2 linked regions of the Noviherbaspirillum saxi genome follow. The protein of the gene in region 1 interacts with the protein of each later gene in a pairwise test. Links are inferred from orthologs where the notes say so. Each region holds a gene or a part of one and is shown on either strand. Other genes may lie near its edges.

The links.
Region 2: the proteins of secD (region 1) and pheT interact in binary tests that used the Escherichia coli proteins (3 or more experiments, as listed by UniProt). The link is inferred for Noviherbaspirillum saxi from one-to-one orthologs.

The regions. Positions count from the first base shown.
Region 1 is NZ_QYUO01000001.1:2,993,222-3,002,016, forward strand. Bases 2,825-5,813 are described here. They hold secD (protein translocase subunit SecD), read right to left. Parts: upstream 5,255-5,813; coding sequence 3,395-5,254; downstream 2,825-3,394. Other genes in these bases: secF (protein translocase subunit SecF), read right to left, coding at 2,825-3,286; yajC (preprotein translocase subunit YajC), read right to left, coding at 5,342-5,608; tgt (tRNA guanosine(34) transglycosylase Tgt), read right to left, coding at 5,793-5,813. In the rest of the region: D3871_RS14120 (c-type cytochrome), read left to right, coding at 1-260; D3871_RS14125 (lysozyme inhibitor LprI family protein), read left to right, coding at 464-1,120; D3871_RS14130 (cytochrome b/b6 domain-containing protein), read right to left, coding at 1,124-1,801; more of secF, read right to left, coding at 2,342-2,824; more of tgt, read right to left, coding at 5,814-6,917; tRNA preQ1(34) S-adenosylmethionine ribosyltransferase-isomerase QueA, read right to left, coding at 6,919-7,935; ATP-dependent DNA helicase RecG, read left to right, coding at 8,121-8,795. UniProt on the Escherichia coli protein: Part of the Sec protein translocase complex. Interacts with the SecYEG preprotein conducting channel. SecDF uses the proton motive force (PMF) to complete protein translocation after the ATP-dependent function of SecA.
Region 2 is NZ_QYUO01000001.1:2,112,477-2,121,296, forward strand. The notes cover bases 5,027-8,040. They hold pheT (phenylalanine--tRNA ligase subunit beta), read right to left. Parts: upstream 7,740-8,040; coding sequence 5,313-7,739; downstream 5,027-5,312. Other genes in these bases: D3871_RS09855 (integration host factor subunit alpha), read right to left, coding at 5,027-5,274; pheS (phenylalanine--tRNA ligase subunit alpha), read right to left, coding at 7,886-8,040. Also shown: D3871_RS09835 (D-(-)-3-hydroxybutyrate oligomer hydrolase), read right to left, coding at 1-1,380; fabG (3-oxoacyl-[acyl-carrier-protein] reductase), read right to left, coding at 1,544-2,281; D3871_RS09845 (sigma-54 interaction domain-containing protein), read right to left, coding at 2,557-3,996; D3871_RS09850 (MerR family transcriptional regulator), read right to left, coding at 4,424-4,840; more of D3871_RS09855, read right to left, coding at 4,861-5,026; more of pheS, read right to left, coding at 8,041-8,820.

The sequences.
Region 1 (8,795 bases):
CCGATGTCGCCGTCATGGAAATGATGTCCAAGCTGGCCTTTACCGCATTCCCCGCAGAGACTGATCTACCGAATTCAAAAGCGAAACCGGACATCTGGAAGGAACAGGACAAGTTCAAGGCTGCCGCCGAAAAAATGCAGGGAGAAATGGGCAAGCTCTCCGCTGCCGCAAAATCCGGTGACCTGAATGCGATCAAGACCGCATTCGGCGGCGTGGGCCAGTCGTGCAAGGCTTGCCATGACAATTACCGGAACAAGTAAGCAGCGGCTTTTACCTGCTTGATTGCTTGTAGAGTTAATGGGTGACATGCCCCTAAATTGACTCTTCACCCCAGTTGCCAATCAGTCCATTACAATCCCTTCCGAACCAAGCCTTCAGGAGGGATTATTCTTTAAAAGATGCCAATTCCGCCAAACGGCCGCCAGCAAATAAATTAAAACCAAATTCGGATCAAAGGGCAGGAATGAAAGCAGTACACCATGTCATCGGGATATCAGCGCTTTTGTTTGCAACGTCGATAGCCTGGGCGGCCAGCTTCGATTGTCATAAAGCGAGAACACCGTCAGAGAAATTGATTTGCTCCGACCCGAGCCTGTCGAAGCTGGATGAAGATTTGAACGCCGCATACAAACGGGCGCTCGAAAGCGGGCAAGACAAAACATTGATCAGACATTGGCAGCGCGAATGGCTGACCTCCTACAGTGTTACAAGCTGCACGACAGTGGTCTGTCTCAAGGAGGCTTTCAGCCTGCAGATCAAGCTTTTGAACCAGGTCGCGCTGCCTAACGCGGAGACGGCCACCTGGTCCGGCCGCTATGTCCGTTACTGGAACGGGAAGGAAGACCGTCATACCGCGTCGATTCTGCTGATCGGCTTGACGGGTGAACGTGTGTTTGCAACGGGGAGCGCCCTGTGGTTCGGGCCTAATGCGCATATCGGTCAAGTTCACACCGGTGAGATCGAAGGTGTCGGCAAGCTGCAAAACCAGCGTCTGTTAATGGACAGTATGGAAGACTGCAAAGCGAGCATGAAGAGAAAGGGAATTTTGCTCGTGGTGGACGAAGAGTCTGGCTGCGGCGGCTTGAACGTCACCTTTCTCGGCGAATACAGGAAAAAGTAATATTTAGGCACCGCGCGGCGGCAGACTGACCAGGTAGTACACGGCCAGCGCAGAGACGGCCACGATAAGTAATGCCAGCAAGCGCATGCCCCAGCCATCGTTGGCATGCGGCGCATCGAACTCGACGTGCTGATCCCCGGTCAGCATTGGTGTCACCAGATCCTGCTTCTTGCGGAAGTAATACACGGCGATGGCCAGCAAATGCATCGCAACCAGCAGGTAAAGCAGATTGGCGCTTACCTCCTTGTGGAACCAGGTAATCTGGTCCGACAAATCCTTGCTGATGAATTTGACCAGCGGCCCCTCGCTGGCAATATCGTCGTTCGCATACAGTCCGCTTATCGCCTGCGCCGCCACTACGCCGAGCATGGCAAACACCGACAGACTGCCGAGCGGATTATGGCCGATGTATTTCCCCTTCAGCGCGTCCTTTCCTCCGCGCAGGTAGCCGACAATGGTCGACGGCCCATGAAGGAAACTGACAAAGCGCGCATACCGGCTGCCGACCAGACCCCAGATAATGCGAAAGCCGACCAGGGCCAGCACTGCATAACCGGACCGAAAATGCCATTCCATTGCATTGCCACCGATCTGTTGGGTAATGATCGATACGAGAATCAGGATCGCCAGCATCCAGTGGAAAAGACGGACAGGCAAATCCCATACGCGTACTTTTTTCATGTGAGTCCTAAGCGGGTGTACAAAAATTTTTTGGCAAAGATGTAAGTCGCACGCGGGCTTGGCAGTGGAACGGGTGACTCCCTTTACCCGTCATTCGCGCGAAGGCGGGAATCCATACCGAAGTTGATTTAAGTGAGTCCCAAGTGACTCCCTATGGATTCCCGCCTTCGCGGGAATGACGATGGTTTGAGAGGAGAGGGTTCGATATTGTTCTTTCAAAAAATTTTCCCCATTTGCTTGGTTTAGAGCAGTTTCAGTCTGACTTGCCAGGCGAGGCCGAGGCGATTTGCCTGTGGAACAAGGCGCAAGTCGTGACATGCGCGACATGGCGAGCCACGGCAAGGAGGCCTCGGCGGCCCCTCGCAACGCCGTGCCGCGGGCAAAGCGTCCGGGGTCGACGGTACAGTCAGGCTGAAACTGCTCTAATAATGTGACGGATGTTCCGATGAATTGCCGGCGCAAACCCAAGCACTCTTAGCTTAGTTTAGCCGAAAAAAAAGCCGGCTTTCGAGCCGGCTTTTTTGAATTGCGGGGGGGCAGTTACACCACCGCGCCATCCGTTTCATCTTTTTCCTTGACCGGCTTGATCAAGTCTTCGCGTTTGACGCCGAGCCACATTGCCACCGCAGCGGCAACGAACACCGAGGAATAAATACCGAACAAGATGCCGATGGTCAGTGCGATTGCAAAATAATGCAGGGTCGCGCCGCCGAACAGCAGCATCGCCAACACCATCATCTGCGTCGATCCATGCGTGATGATGGTGCGGGAAATCGTGCTGGTGATCGCATGGTTCATCACATCGGCCGTCGTCATTTTTCCATAGCGGCGGTCACGGAAGGTTTCACGCACCCGGTCGAACACCACGACTGATTCATTGACCGAGTAACCCAGTACCGCCAGCACCGCCGCCAGCACGGTCAGCGAAAACTCCCACTGGAAGAATGCGAAGAAGCCAAGAATGATCACCACGTCATGCAAGTTCGCAATGATCGCCGCCACCGCGAATTTCCATTCGAAGCGGAATGCCAGATAGATCACGATGCCGATGATCACCATGCCCAGCGCCAGCAAGCCGTCATGCGTCAGTTCTTCGCCTACCTGCGGTCCGACGAATTCGACCCGGTGCAGATTGACGGCCGGGTCTTGCGCCTTCAGCGTCGCCATGACCCTTTCGCTTTGCTGGGCCGAGGTCACATCTTTGCGCGCCGGCAGGCGAATCATCACGTTTTGCGCGGTACCGAAGCTTTGTACCTGGGTATCGGTATAGCCAAGACCTTCGATCGATGTTCTGATTTTTTCCAGATCGGCCGGTTTGTTGTACACGACTTCAACCACCGTACCACCAGTAAATTCGATCGACAGATGCAATCCCTTGTACACCAGGAAAAATACCGCGGCGACAAAAGTGAGCGCCGAGATGACGTTGAAGATCAACGCATGGCGCATGAAGGGAATATCCTTGTGAATCCGGAACAACTCCATTACTTATCTTCCTTTCGCAGGTGTCCTGCTGACGGCGGCGGCTGGTTTGCCCCGCCCTCTTCAATGCATATGCCCGGGCCAACCGCCAGCGGCCGGCCCGGAGATGGATCAGGTATTCGGCTTCCAGACTTGGCCGATAGACACGCCCGACAGTTTCTTCTTGCGGCCATACCAGAGGTTGGCCACGCCGCGCGAGACGAACACCGCCGAGAAAATCGAGGTCAGGATGCCGATGCAATGCACGACCGCAAAGCCGCGGATCGCGCCCGAGCCAAAGATCAGCAGTGCCAAGCCGGCGATCATCGTGGTCACGTTGGAGTCGAGAATAGTGGCCCATGCGCGATCGAAACCGGCCGCAATCGCTGCCTGCGGCGAATTGCCGTTACGCAGTTCTTCCCGGATACGTTCATTGATCAGCACGTTGGCATCGATCGCCATACCAAGGGTAAAGGCAATCGCCGCCATGCCCGGCAAGGTCAGCGTGGCCTGCAGGGTCGACAGCACTGCGATCAGCAGCATCAGGTTAACCGCCAGCGCAAACACGCTGAAGAAGCCGAACAGGTGGTAATAGATCATCATGAAGATGGCGATCGCCGCGAAACCGTACAGGGTCGAGTTGAAACCCTTCTGGATGTTCTCGGCACCCAACTGCGGACCGATCGTGCTTTCTTCGATGATTTCCATTGGCGCTGCAAGCGAACCGGCGCGCAACAGCAGTGCCAGGTCATTGGCCGCGTCGGCGGAACCCATGCCGGTGATCTGGAAGCGGGAGCCGAGTTCATCGCGGATCGTCGCCACCGTCAGTACTTCACCCTTGTTCTTTTCAAACAGGACGATAGCCATGGACTTGCCGATCTTGCTGCGCGTCGCTTCGCGCATGCGTCGGCCGCCGTCGCCGTTCAAGTCGATACTGACAGCGGGCTGCTGGTTCTGGTCGAAGCTGGCGCCGGCGCTGGAAATGTAGTCGCCGGTGATGACAGGATCCTTGTACAGCACGACGGGTGCACCCTTGCCGATCTTGAACAGTTCGGAACCGAAAGGTATGGCAGCGGTTTCTTCAGTGCCGCGCATTACGCTTTCATCGACCATCCGCACTTCCAGCGTCGCGGTACGGCCGATGATGTCTTTTGCACGGGACACATCCTGCACGCCCGGCAATTGCACGACGATGCGGTCGGCGCCCTGGCGCTGGATCACCGGTTCCGCGACACCCAGCTCATTGACGCGCTTGGACAGCGTGCTGATATTTTGCTGGACTGCTTCTTCGGTGGTGCGCTTGAGCGCTTCGGGACGGAAAGTGCCGATCAGTTTCAGGTCGGCGCCATCGGCCGCATCCTGCAATGCCAGTTCCGACAATTGCGACACGAGCACTTCGCGCGCCCTGTCGCGGGTTTCGGCATCGCGGAACAGCACCACGATCTGGTCGCCGTTACGGCTGATGCCCGCATGCCGCACATTCTTGTCGCGCAACATGCTGCGCACGCTGGTTTGCAAACCTTGCAGGCGCTTGTTGATCACGGCCTTGGTATCGACCTGCATCAGGAAGTGCACACCGCCGCGTAAGTCGAGGCCGAGGTACATCGGCATCGCACGCAGGCTTTGCAGCCATTGCGGGGTATTGGGCAACAGGTTGAAAGCGACGATATAGGTCGGGTCGTTAGGATCGGTGTTGAGCTCCTTTTCCAGCAGGGACTTGGCGCGGAACTGCGTATCGGTATCGACGAAGCGCGCGCGCACCGAACCCTGGTTGCCGCTGAGGTCGAACAGCACGCTTTCGGGCGCCATGCCGGCCTTGCTCAATGCATCGGCTACCCGGGTCATCGTGGCCTGGTCGACCTTGACGGTGGCTTTCGCGCTGCTGACCTGGACGGCCGGCGATTCGCCGAAGAAGTTGGGCACCGAGTACAACACGCCGAACAACAGCGCGATCACGATGAGGATGTATTTCCAGAGGGGATAGCGATTCATAGCTTTCAACGTTACATGTTGAACGGGCCTGCGGACCCGTGGGAAGCGCCTGCTTGTCGAGCGAAAGAGGCGCTTGCCGGTCCGTTGTTACAGCGCCTTGATTGTGCCCTTGGGCAACAGCGTAGCAACAGCGGCTTTTTGCACGAGGATTTCGGTGCCGTTGGCGACTTCCAGCGTGACATAGGCATCGGTCACCTTGGAGACTTTGCCCAGCATGCCGCCGGCTGTGATGACTTCATCGCCCTTGGCTAGGGCTTCCATCATGGCTTTTTGCTCTTTCTGACGTTTCATTTGCGGACGAATCATCAGGAAGTACAGCACTACAAACATCAGAATGATGGGCAGGAAGCTCATCAGGCTGCTTTCGGCACCTGTGGTGGCGGCTTGTGCGTAGGCGTTGGATATGAACACGTTTTTGCTCCAGATTGTAATGGTGATCAACCCGGCATTCTAGCACCCGTCGCGGCGTTTCTTGGTGCCGCCGGAAAAGAGTCCGGGCAGCAGGAATGACAAGCGCTTGCAGCAATAACAGCAATAACTATACGCCGCGCGCCCGGTCTGCATGGAATTGCACCACGAAAGCCTGGAAGCGGTCGGCATCAATAGCGGCACGCATTTCCCGCATCAGTTGCAGGTAATAGTGCAGGTTGTGGATGGTATTGAGACGCGCGCCCAGAATCTCGCCGGCGCGATGCAAATGAAAAAGGTAGGCACGTGAAAAGTTGCGGCATGCATAACATTCGCAGCTTTCATCCAGCGGTTTTTCATCATCTTTATAGCGGGAATTCTTGATCTTCAAGTCGCCGAAACGCGTAAACAGCCAACCGTTGCGCGCATTGCGCGTCGGCATCACGCAGTCGAACATGTCGACGCCGTTGGCAACGCCGGCCACCAGGTCTTCCGGCGTGCCGACGCCCATCAGGTAATGCGGCTTGTCGGCCGGCAGGCGCGGACCCACATGTTCCAGCACGCGCATCATGTCTTCCTTGGGCTCGCCGACCGAGAGGCCGCCGATCGCAATGCCGTTGAAACCTACCTCTTCCAATCCGGCCAGCGATTCGTCGCGCAAATGTTCGAACATGCCGCCCTGGACGATGCCGAACAGCGCATTCGGGTTCTCGCCCTTGTCGAATTCATCACGCGAACGCTTGGCCCAGCGCAGCGACATGCGCATCGATGTCGCGGCTTCCTTTTCGGTGGCCGGGCGGCCATCGATTTCGTAGGGCGTGCATTCGTCAAACTGCATCACGATGTCGGAATTGAGGGCGCGCTGGATCTGCATCGAGATTTCCGGCGACAGGAACAGCCGGTCGCCATTGATCGGCGATGCGAACTTCACACCCTCTTCGGTGATCTTGCGCATCGCACCCAGCGAAAACACCTGAAAACCGCCGGAATCGGTCAGGATAGGCTTGGTCCAGCCGATGAAGCGATGCAGACCGTCGAACTTGTTGACCACATCCAGCCCAGGGCGCAGCCACAGGTGGAAGGTATTGCCGAGAATGATTTGCGCATCGATATCGTTCAGTTCCAGTGGCGACATCGCCTTGACCGAGCCATAGGTGCCGACCGGCATGAAAATCGGGGTTTCGACCACGCCATGATTGAGCGTCAGACGGCCGCGACGGGCCTTGCCGTCGGTTTTGATGAGTTTGAAGTTCATTTCAGAGTCTTGTCAGTAGCATGGCATCGCCATAGCTGAAAAAGCGGTAACGCTGCGCAATCGCATGCGCATAGGCGTCGCGAATGCGTTGGTAGCCGGCGAATGCGGACACCAGCATCAGCAACGTGGATTTGGGAAGATGGAAATTGGTCACCAGTCGATCCACGGTCTTGAACACGTAACCGGGTGTGATGAAAAGCGCGGTATCGGCGCTGCCGGCCTGCAGTTCGCCCGACTGCGACGCCGATTCCAGCGCGCGCATGCTGGTGGTGCCGACGGCCACGATGTCGCGTCCTGCCGCCTTCGTCGCGCGCACCGCCTCGACAGTCTCGGCGGGGATCGTGTACCACTCGCTATGCATTTTGTGTTCGGCCAGGTTTTCGGTGCGCACCGGCTGGAAAGTGCCGGCGCCCACATGCAGCGTCACGAACGCAAAGCGCACGCCCTTGTCGCGCAACCGGTCCAGCAAGCCCTGATCGAAATGCAAACCGGCGGTCGGCGCGGCGACCGCGCCCGGCTCCTTCGCATAGACCGTTTGATAACGCTGCTCGTCGAATTCATCGGCTGCATGCTCGATATACGGCGGCAGCGGCAGCCGGCCATGCGCTTCGATCAGGTCGAACACGTCGGCCGGGAAGGTCAGCGTGAAGAACTCGCCGGCCCGTTCGCCGACCGTGACATCGAAGGCATCGGCCAGGCGGATCCGGCTGCCGGCCTGCGGCGACTTGGACGCCCGCACCTGTGCATGCACGGTCCGGTTGTCGAGCACCCGCTCGACCAGTACCTCGACCTTGCCGCCGGTTTCCTTGATGCCGAAAAACCGCGCCTTCAGCACGCGGGTATTGTTAAACACCAGCAGGTCGCCCGGCGTGAGCAGGTCGACAATATCGGCGAAGGCGCGGTCGCGCAGCTGTTCGCCATCGACATGCAGCAGCCGCGATGCGCTACGCTCGGGCAGTGGCAATTGTGCAATCAATTCTTGCGGCAGGTCGAAATCAAAATCGGAAAGGGAATACATGCTTCAGGATCGCATAGAAAGTTGCCGCTGCGGGCGCTGCATGGCAATAGTGGCTATTGGAGCCGTCGGCCGGCGCCATTCTTAACAAGATTGCCATACAATGACAGGCGCGCTTTCAAGCGCGCGACCCGCCCGTTACGGCGAACAAAACCCGCTATTTTACCGCCTTGCCGCCCGATTTACGTATGCCCGTTTCCAAGAGCAAGCCCGCCACGACTGCCAAACCGAAAACCAAAGCCACGCTGGAAAGCAAGCTGGCCAAGCTCGGCTTGCGAAACGACATGGACCTGGTGCTGCATCTGCCGATGCGCTACGAAGACGAAACCCGGATCACGCCCATCCAGCAAGCCGGTTTCATGGGCGGCAATGTGGCCCAGGTGGAAGGCGTGGTCACCGAATGCGACATCCAGTATCGTCCGCGCCGCCAGCTGGTCGTGACGATCGCCGACGACAGCGGTCAGCTGGTGATGCGCTTTCTCAATTTTTATGGCAGCCAGGTCAAGCAGCTGGCCGTCGGCACCCGGGTACGCGCGCGCGGCGAAGTCCGGCACGGATTCTTCGGCGCGGAAGTGGTGCACCCGACCTACAAGGTCGTCGAGGAAGGCGCGCCGCTACCCACCGCGCTGACCCCGGTCTATCCGGCCGGGGAAGGCTTGTCGCAAGCCTATCTGCGCAAGGCGATCGGCAACGCGCTGACCCGTGTCGACTGGCGCGATACGCTGTCGCCGGAGCTGCTCGCCGCCCTCAAGCTGCAAGCATTCGAACCCTCGATCAAGTTGCTGCACAATCCGCCTTCCGACATCGATGAACATGCGCTGATGGAGCGCTCGCATCCGGCATGGATACGGATGAAATTCGAT
Region 2 (8,820 bases), 880 kb from region 1 along the record:
GTTGTCCTTGACGCTGAACTTGCCGTACATGTTGGCGTAGAACGGCGCGAGGATCTGATACGTGCCGAAATGGCTTGCCTGCAGCAGATCGCTTTCGCTCTCATAGCCGGCTTCGCGCAGCTTTTGCAGCGACTCGTCCGCTTGTGTGGCGAGCGTCGTGGCGGTCAGCAATCCCTTCGCTTTCAGCGCGGTGCAACGATTGGTCGCCAGCGTCACATTGACTAATGTCAGCAACGGCGAGGCGGTCAGCGAAGACGACAAGGCTGCGCAAGGCTGGTAGAGGTTGCCGATGGTGATGGTGTCGTACAAGCCGAGGCCGGCACGGCTGACCGGGGTTGTACCGCGCCTGATGGTCAGGGCGGGATTCAGCGCCACTTCGGTGACCGGCTCGGATACTGCAACGCCGTCGATCAGGCCGCCCGTATCCTGCTCGGCCGCCAGCACCGCAGCGCCGCCGCCGTTGGATGCGCTTGATGCGATGACCAGCGTATTGGATGGCTTGATCGTGTTCAGGCGGCTGCTGCCGTTGCGGGCCAAGTCGCCGAATTTGTCATTCAACGCAAAGAAGGCGAACTCCACTGCCTGCAGCGTGAACTTGCCCCAGTCCTTTTCCGAGTTCTGCTGCGAATGCGCCTGCTTGATCGCAAAACGATTGGGTGTGGCGGCATTGAACGCCGACAGCTCGGCCGCGGTCAGATTTGCGGTGAAGTGGGACATCTTGCCAGCTGCCGCTGCACTGGCGCGTTCTCCATTGATCAGGTTGACCCTGTCGGATTGCAGGTTATGGAAGCCCATGCCGCTGCCCTTGTCGCTATAGGCCACGGCGCATTTCTGCTTGAGGCCCCAGTCGCCTGCGGTGCCGATCGCGCCATACACGCCGCGCGAACCGGAAGACGTCGCGGTTACGATGCAGGGATTGGCCTTGTCGAACGCAGCGGGGATCTGCACCATCAGCGTCACATTGATCTGGCCGGTACCGTCATCCGCATAGGCGATGTATTCGTCGCCGGCGATCTTGCCTTCGCCGAGGGTGGCGTTTCCTGCGTTGTCGACGTTGGGGCCATACAGCGTGCCGTAACCGCCATTGACGCTGGGATCGATCAGGGCGCGGTAGTTCGCGTGTATCGCATTGCGGCGCAACTCCGGAATCGTCGGATTGGCCGGATCGACATAGGTCGGCGCAGCGCCTTGAATACCGGTCTTGCCGAGGCCGGCGGTCAGCAGGTCATTGCTCACGCCGTCGTAGGTGGCCTTCTGTACCGTGCCCAGGTAGGACGGTTTGACGTTGAGGTCTTCCGGCGGGGCATCGGAACCGCCGCATCCTGCGAGGATGCCGGCCGCGACGACCGAGCTAACACTGAATCTGGTGCGTATTGCCATGTGTCTCTCTCCTTGAAATTATTCCGACCTAATTGCTCGAGGCCGAAGGTTCATTGTTTTTTATCTGGAACACGGTACTGCGCATCTGCTGCCACTACGTTTGCTGCTCTTGCTATCTGCCTGCTCTGTTTCTCCTTGCGGCACATACGATGCCGGCCTGTTTTTACAACGTCATCCCGCCGCACACTTCGATGACGGCGCCATTGATATAACTCGCTTCATCCGATGCCAGGAAGGCGAAGGTATTGGCGATTTCTTCAGGCTTGCCGAGGCGACCGAGCGGAACACGTTCTTCCAATGCACGAATGACTTTTTCCGGCATGGATTTGAGGATCGTCGTTTCTATGAAGCCGGGACAAACCGCATTGACGCGGATATTGTGCTTGCCCAATTCGCGCGCCCAGGTCTTGGCCATGCCGATCACACCGAATTTGCTGGCCGCATAATTGGTCTGGCCGAAATTACCGTAGATGCCGACGATGGAAGATGCATTCAGTACGACCCCGCCCTTGCGCTCTATCATCGCGTCGACCACGGCCTTGGTGCAGTTGTAGGTGCCCTTGAGATTGACATCGATGACCTTGTCGAACTGCTCGTCGGTCATCTTCTTGAGCTGGGCGTCGGCCACGATGCCGGCATTGTTGACCAGCACGTCGATATGTCCATAAGTCGCGAGCGCCCCGCCCACCATCGCTTCGATACTCTCCGCCTTTGTCACGTCGACCGTGAATCCGATGGCGGAACCGCCCTGCAGGCGAATTTGCGCGACTGTCTCGGCAACGTCGTCGTCAAGATCGCAGACCACGACTTTCGCCCCTTCTTTCGCAAACTTCAGAGCGGTGGCCTTGCCTATGCCCCTGCTTGCACCTGTTACCAGGGCTACCTTGTTAATGAGTCGCACTGTGCCTCCATAGCAGCGTCGAAAATGATGAAGCGTTGCGTGTTTTTATTGGGCCGCTTCACCGGCGTTGAAGGCTATATGGCAAATGTCATGCCATGGCACATAAGCTTTTGATTTTTAATGAAATTTCTTATATGAATCGAATTTACGCGCTTAGAATCATTCAGTTTGGGATGGGAATGTGTACGGACTTTAGACACATTTAAGTTATATCTTGTTATGTCTTTGAATAATAAGGAGATTTATCTTGTGTCTACTTTCCGGACAGCTGTCCGTTAATCAGACAGAAGCTGATAATCCTCAATCTTTTGATAAAGAGTGGCGCGTGAAATGCCCAGCATACGCGCTGTCAGCGCCTTATTCCGACCTGTGCTTTCCAGTGCGGATCTGATCAGGTTGCGTTCCACTTCCGCGACCGTCTCGGCAAGCGGCCGGATTTCTGTGAGCGGCACCTGCGCGGCTTCGGACGGCGGGATGGGCAATGCGCTTTCCACGGTCAGAATGGAAGCAAAGTCGTCTTCGGACAGCGCAATGCTGTCGGTCAGCATGCCGGCTTGTTCCAAAGCGTTGCGCAATTCGCGGACATTGCCAGGCCAGTGGTAGGAAGCCAGGAAGGCGCGCGCACCTGGAGTGAGTTCGCGTTGCGGCATGCCGGTACGGGTCGCGATCTGTTCCAGCAAGTGTTCGCACAAGGCATCCAGGTCCGCGACCCGTTCACGCAATGGCGGCAGCACGATAGGCAATACATTGAGCCGGTAATAGAGGTCCGAACGGAACTTGCCGTCGGCAACCAGTTGCTTGAGATCGTGACTGGTCGCGGCGATCACACGCACATCGACCTTGGTGATGGTGTTCGATCCCAGCGGTTCGATTTCCTGCTCCTGCAGCACGCGCAGCAGCTTGGCCTGTACCTGCAGGGGCATGTCTCCTACTTCATCGAGGAAGAGCGTGCCGCCGTCGGCGATCTTGAATTTACCTTCGCGCCCCTTGCGGTCGGCGCCGGTGTACGCGCCGGGGGATACGCCGAAGAACTCCGCTTCCAGCAGCGTTTCGGGTACGGCAGCGATATTGATGCCGACGAAGGGCTTGCCAGCACGACCTGAAGCCGCATGGATGCCATGCGCCAGCAATTCCTTGCCGGTGCCCGTTTCGCCGAGCAGCAGGACCGTGGTATCCAGTTGCGCGGCGCGGCGCGCCCGATGCTTGAGTTCGAGCGAGACCGGGCTGACACCGACGAAACTGGATATCGAATACTTGGTGTGACGCAGCTGCGCCAGTTCCTTTTGCGTATTGGCCAGCGCCCACTGCAGTTCGGAAAACTTCGAGACCAATGGCTTGAGGCGCTGCAGGCGATCGTACAGCGCGAAGCCAAGTGCCCCGACGACCTTGCCGGAATCATCCTTGAGCGGAATGCGCATGACGACCAAAGGCTGGTCGCGGATCATCATGATGTCGAGCAGAATCGGCTTGCCGGTGGTGACGACTTCGCGCATGCGGCTGTTGGGGATGACTTCCTCTACCGGCTTGCCCAACGCGGATTCGGGACTCTTCAGTCCGAGAAAGGCGGCGTACTTGTCGTTGATCCATGCGATACGGCCGTGATCATCGACCGCCATCGTACCTTCGCAGGAATCGTCGAACAGATCGAGCAGCGACTCCATACCGACCCGCAGGATACTGTCAACGTCCCAGGAAGCAGCGACAGACGTTTTCATTTCATCTCCATCCATGAACCATAGGGACTACGGCATTGCAGCCCACAGCCAGGCGCAGCACTGGTACAGGCGCGTACCTGATTATAGATACATCACGAGCGCTTGAGACTACGCAGTTCTACTAGGTGTGCAATAGAGCAGTTTCACCCTGACTGTACCGCCGATGCCGGACGCTTTGCCCGCGGCACGGCGTTGCGACTCCTTGCCATGGCTCGCCATGTCGCGTCGCCGCGCCTTGTTCCACGAGCAAATCGCCTCGGCGTCGACTGGCAAGTCAGGGTGAAACTGCTCTAGGAATATGGAGTGGCCTGCGGTCGCCGCAACGAGGATAAATCGCATTGCAGCAGAGCCAAAAACGAGAAGAGCCGCGGATGCGGCTCTTTCTTATTGACACAAATGTGGCGGCGCAGCAGCGCTATCCTGCTTCTTATCGACGCTTCAGCAGCGCAAGGATTTCGGACAGTTCGTGACGCAGGCTGACGGTATTGATCTCCAGCGGCGGCAAACCGGCGGTCAAGTCTTCTTCCATTGTACTGTCGCCGTTTGTGGCAGCAGCACTGTTGCTCATGCGCGTATCGAGCTTGTTGCGCGCACCGCTGATGGTGAAGCCTTGTTCATACAGCAGTTCACGGATGCGGCGGATCAGCAAGACTTCATGATGCTGATAATAGCGGCGGTTACCGCGCCGCTTCACCGGTTTGAGTTGCGTGAATTCCTGCTCCCAATAACGCAGCACATGCGGTTTGACGCCACAGAGCTCGCTGACTTCGCCAATGGTGAAGTAACGCTTTGCCGGAATCGGCGGCAATACCACGGCATCGGACTTGTTCGCGCGGTCGTTCATGGGTCAGGTAATTGAATGATTCAGGCTACGCGTGCCAGCGGCTTGTGGCTCACATCTTCCACCATGCCCTTCAGCTTCTGGCTTGCGTGGAAGGTGACGACCCGGCGCGCGGTGATCGGAATTTCTTCGCCGGTCTTGGGATTGCGGCCAGGCCGTTGCGGCTTGTCGCGCAACTGAAAATTTCCAAAGCCGGAGAGCTTGACGGCCTCCCCACGCTCGAGCGCATTGCGGATTTCGTCGAAAAAGGTTTCGACCATATCCTTGGCCTCGCGCTTGTTGAGGCCGACCTGTTCGAACAACAGTTCGGCGAGCTCGGCCTTGGTCAGCGTCGGCAACTCATTTTCAGCCTGGGTACGCGCCTTGGCTTCCTGCACTGCGCGATCGAGATCAGCTGCCAAGACGGATTGAAATTCGGCTGAGTTCACGTCATTCATAGTAGTTGTCGTCCCTGCCCTGCTAAGTTCAAACCCGCTCATGTGCGCAGGCGTGCGCCATGCATCTTGTCGACAGCGGCGATAAAAGCTGCCATTGCAGCATCGACTTTGTCATCTTGCAGGGTAGTCTGAGTATCTTGCAAGGTGAATCGGAAAGCAAGACTTTTTTCGTCATTTTCCAAGCCCTTGCCGCGATATTCATCAAATAAAACAATGGCTTGCATGATAGCACATGCGTTCGTAGCTTTCCGTTCGGCAAGGAAAGTATCGATCAGGGATTGCGCCGGAACCGATTGCTTTACCACGACGGCGATATCACGGGTCACCGCAGGAAACTTGGATATTTCCTGGTAAACCGGGATTGTGCGCGACTGCAAGACGTCTGCATCGACTTCAAACACAACCGGCGCAAGCGGCAAGTCATATTTTTGTTGCCAACGCGGATGCAACTCGCCAATGAAGCCGATTGGCGCGCTATCGAGCAATACCTGCGCAGAGCGGCCTGGATGCAGTGCCGGATGTTCGGTTTTCGCAAATGTCAGTGTCTTCGGTGCAAACAAGGCTTCCAGATCGCCTTTGACATCGAAGTAGTCGACGTTACGCGTGGGCATTCCCCACTGCTCTTCCGCCGCAGGGCCGTAAGCGATGGCAGCAATCCGCTTTGGTTGATGGTAGCCGGCCACCGACAACGGGCCGTCCCGTTCGGTATCAGCCCGCAGATATACCGCGCCGATCTCGAACACGCGCACGCGGTTCAGCTTGCGATTCAGGTTATAGCGCACATTGGCGACCAGGCTTCCGACCAGGGAAGAACGCATGACGCTCAACTGGCTGGCAATCGGGTTCAAGAGTTTGATCAGGCTGGCATTCGCCGCGAAGTCCGCTTCCCAGCCTTCTTCCACAAAGCTGAAATTCACTACTTCCTGATAGTCGGCATCGGCCAGCTGACGGCGGATCGTAAACAACGAACGGCGATTTTCCGGATCGATACGCATCGTGTTCGCGGCGACAGGCGCCACGGCGGGAATATTCTCGAAGCCGTAGACGCGCGCGATTTCCTCGATCAGGTCTTCTTCGATCTCGATATCGAAACGGTAGGAAGGCGGGGTCACGATAAAGGCGCCCGGTTCCTGTGTGAATTCCAGCTTGAGGCGCGTAAAGATATCCGCGATCTGGGCATCGTCGAGGGGAACGCCAATCACCTTTACCGCGCGCGCGGTGCGCAGCGTCACCGGCTTGCGCTCTGGCAGGTTGACGACGTGATCGTCGACCGGACCGACAAGCGTTTCCTTGCCGCCGCAGATTTCCACGATCAGCGAGGTGAGGCGTTCAATATCTTCGACCGTGGTGGCATAGTCGACACCCCGTTCAAAGCGATGCGCGGCATCGGTCGAGAAGTTGTAACGACGAGCACGCCCCTGGATCGCCTGCGGCCACCAGAACGCTGCTTCAAGGTAGATATCCTGCGTATCGAGCGTCACCGCTGTGGAATCGCCGCCCATGATGCCGGCGAGCGATTCGATTTCCTTGTCGGCGGCGATGACGCCGACCCAGCCATCGACCTCGACGGTATTGCCATTCAACAGTTTCAGCGATTCGCCAGGCTTGCCCCAGCGAATGTCCAGGCCGCCATGGATCTTATGAAGGTCGAATACATGGCTTGGCCGTCCAAGTTCCAGCATGACGTAATTGGAAATATCCACCAGCGCAGAAATCGGCCGCTGACCGCTACGTTCCAGGCGGCGCTTCATCCAGTCCGGCGTCTGCGCACGCGCGTTCAGGCCGCGGATGACGCGACCGCTGAAACGCCCGCACAGATCGGGAGCGGATACCTTGACCGGCAGCTTTTCATCGGTCGTAACGGGAATGGTCTTGTAGGCCGGCGCTCTCAAGGGTACGCCGGTCAACGCGGATACTTCGCGGGCAACACCCAATACCGACAAGCAGTCGGCCTTGTTCGGCGTAAGCTTGATCGTGAATTTCAGATCGTTGAGCTGGTAGTAGTCGCGGAAATTCTGGCCCACCGGCGCATCGTCCGGCAATTCGAGCAGGCCTGCACTTTCTTCCGACAGCTTGAGTTCGCGCGCGGAACACAGCATGCCTTGCGATTCGACGCCGCGCAGTTGACCGATCTTGATTTCAAACGACTTGCCGTCTTCTCCGGGCGGCAGCTTCGCGCCGGCCATCGCACAGGCTACTTTCAGACCGGGCCGCACGTTAGATGCGCCACATACGATGTTGAACAGCGTGCCAGTACCGGCATCGACCTGGCAGACATTCAGGCGATCCGCGTTGGGATGCTTGGCCACTTCCACGACCTTGGCCACGACCACATTGGAAAACGGCGGCGCGACGGGCTCGACTTCTTCTACTTCAAGACCGGACATCGTCAAAAGATGCGACAGCGCATCCGATGTCATCTTCGGATCAACGAGGGTACGGAGCCAGCTTTCGGAGAATTGCATAGTAAGCCTTCAGATATTCTGAAATACGGTATTCGTGCTCCCCTCCATGCGATGGAAGGTTCAGGGACAGCATACTGCGATGTTCGATAACGCGGCTGCCGATGAACTCTCCCGGGTCATCCGGGAGTGGAACAGTGTGCTTGGTGTCAGTTGAACTGCTTCAGGAAACGCAGATCGCCTTCATAGAACAGGCGCAAGTCGTTGATCCCGTAACGCAGCATCGTCAAGCGCTCAAGGCCGGAGCCGAACGCAAAGCCGATGTACTTGTCCGGATCGAGTCCCATGTTGCGCACCACGCTCGGATGCACCTGGCCAGCGCCGGATACTTCGAGCCAGCGTCCCTTCAAGGGTCCGCTGCCGAAGGCGATGTCGATCTCGGCCGACGGTTCGGTGAAGGGAAAATAGGAAGGCCGGAAGCGTACCTGCAGATCGTCGGTTTCAAAGAACGCCTTGACGAAGTTGAGATAGACGCCCTTGAGATCGGCGAAGCTGATGTCTTCCGCGATCCACAAGCCTTCGACCTGATGGAACATCGGCGAGTGCGTAGCATCGCTGTCGACGCGATAAGTGCGGCCCGGCGCGATGACCTTGATCGGCGGCTTGTTCATGCGCGCATAACGGACCTGCATCGGGCTGGTATGCGTGCGCAGCAGCAAGGGCTTGCCTTGCGTATCCTTGCCATCGATGTAGAAAGTATCCTGCATCGAACGCGCGGGATGGTTTTCCGGGCTATTGAGCGCGGTGAAATTGGTCCAGTCGGTTTCGATTTCCGGTCCGTCGGCGACATCGAATCCGATCGAGCCAAAGATTTCTTCAATGCGCTCCCAACTGCGCATGACCGGATGAATGCCTCCCTTGCCGCGACCGCGGCCCGGCAGCGTTACATCGATCGCCTCGGCATTCAGGCGTGCCTGCATCTGGGCATTCGCGAGTGCATCGCGGCATGCGGTCAGTGCAGCTTCAATCTTTTCCTTGGCGGCATTGATGACTGCGCCCTGCGCCTTGCGCTCTTCCGGCGCCAGCTTGCCCAGGCCTTTCATTTGCTCGGTGATTTGGCCTGTCTTGCCAAGGTACTTGGCTT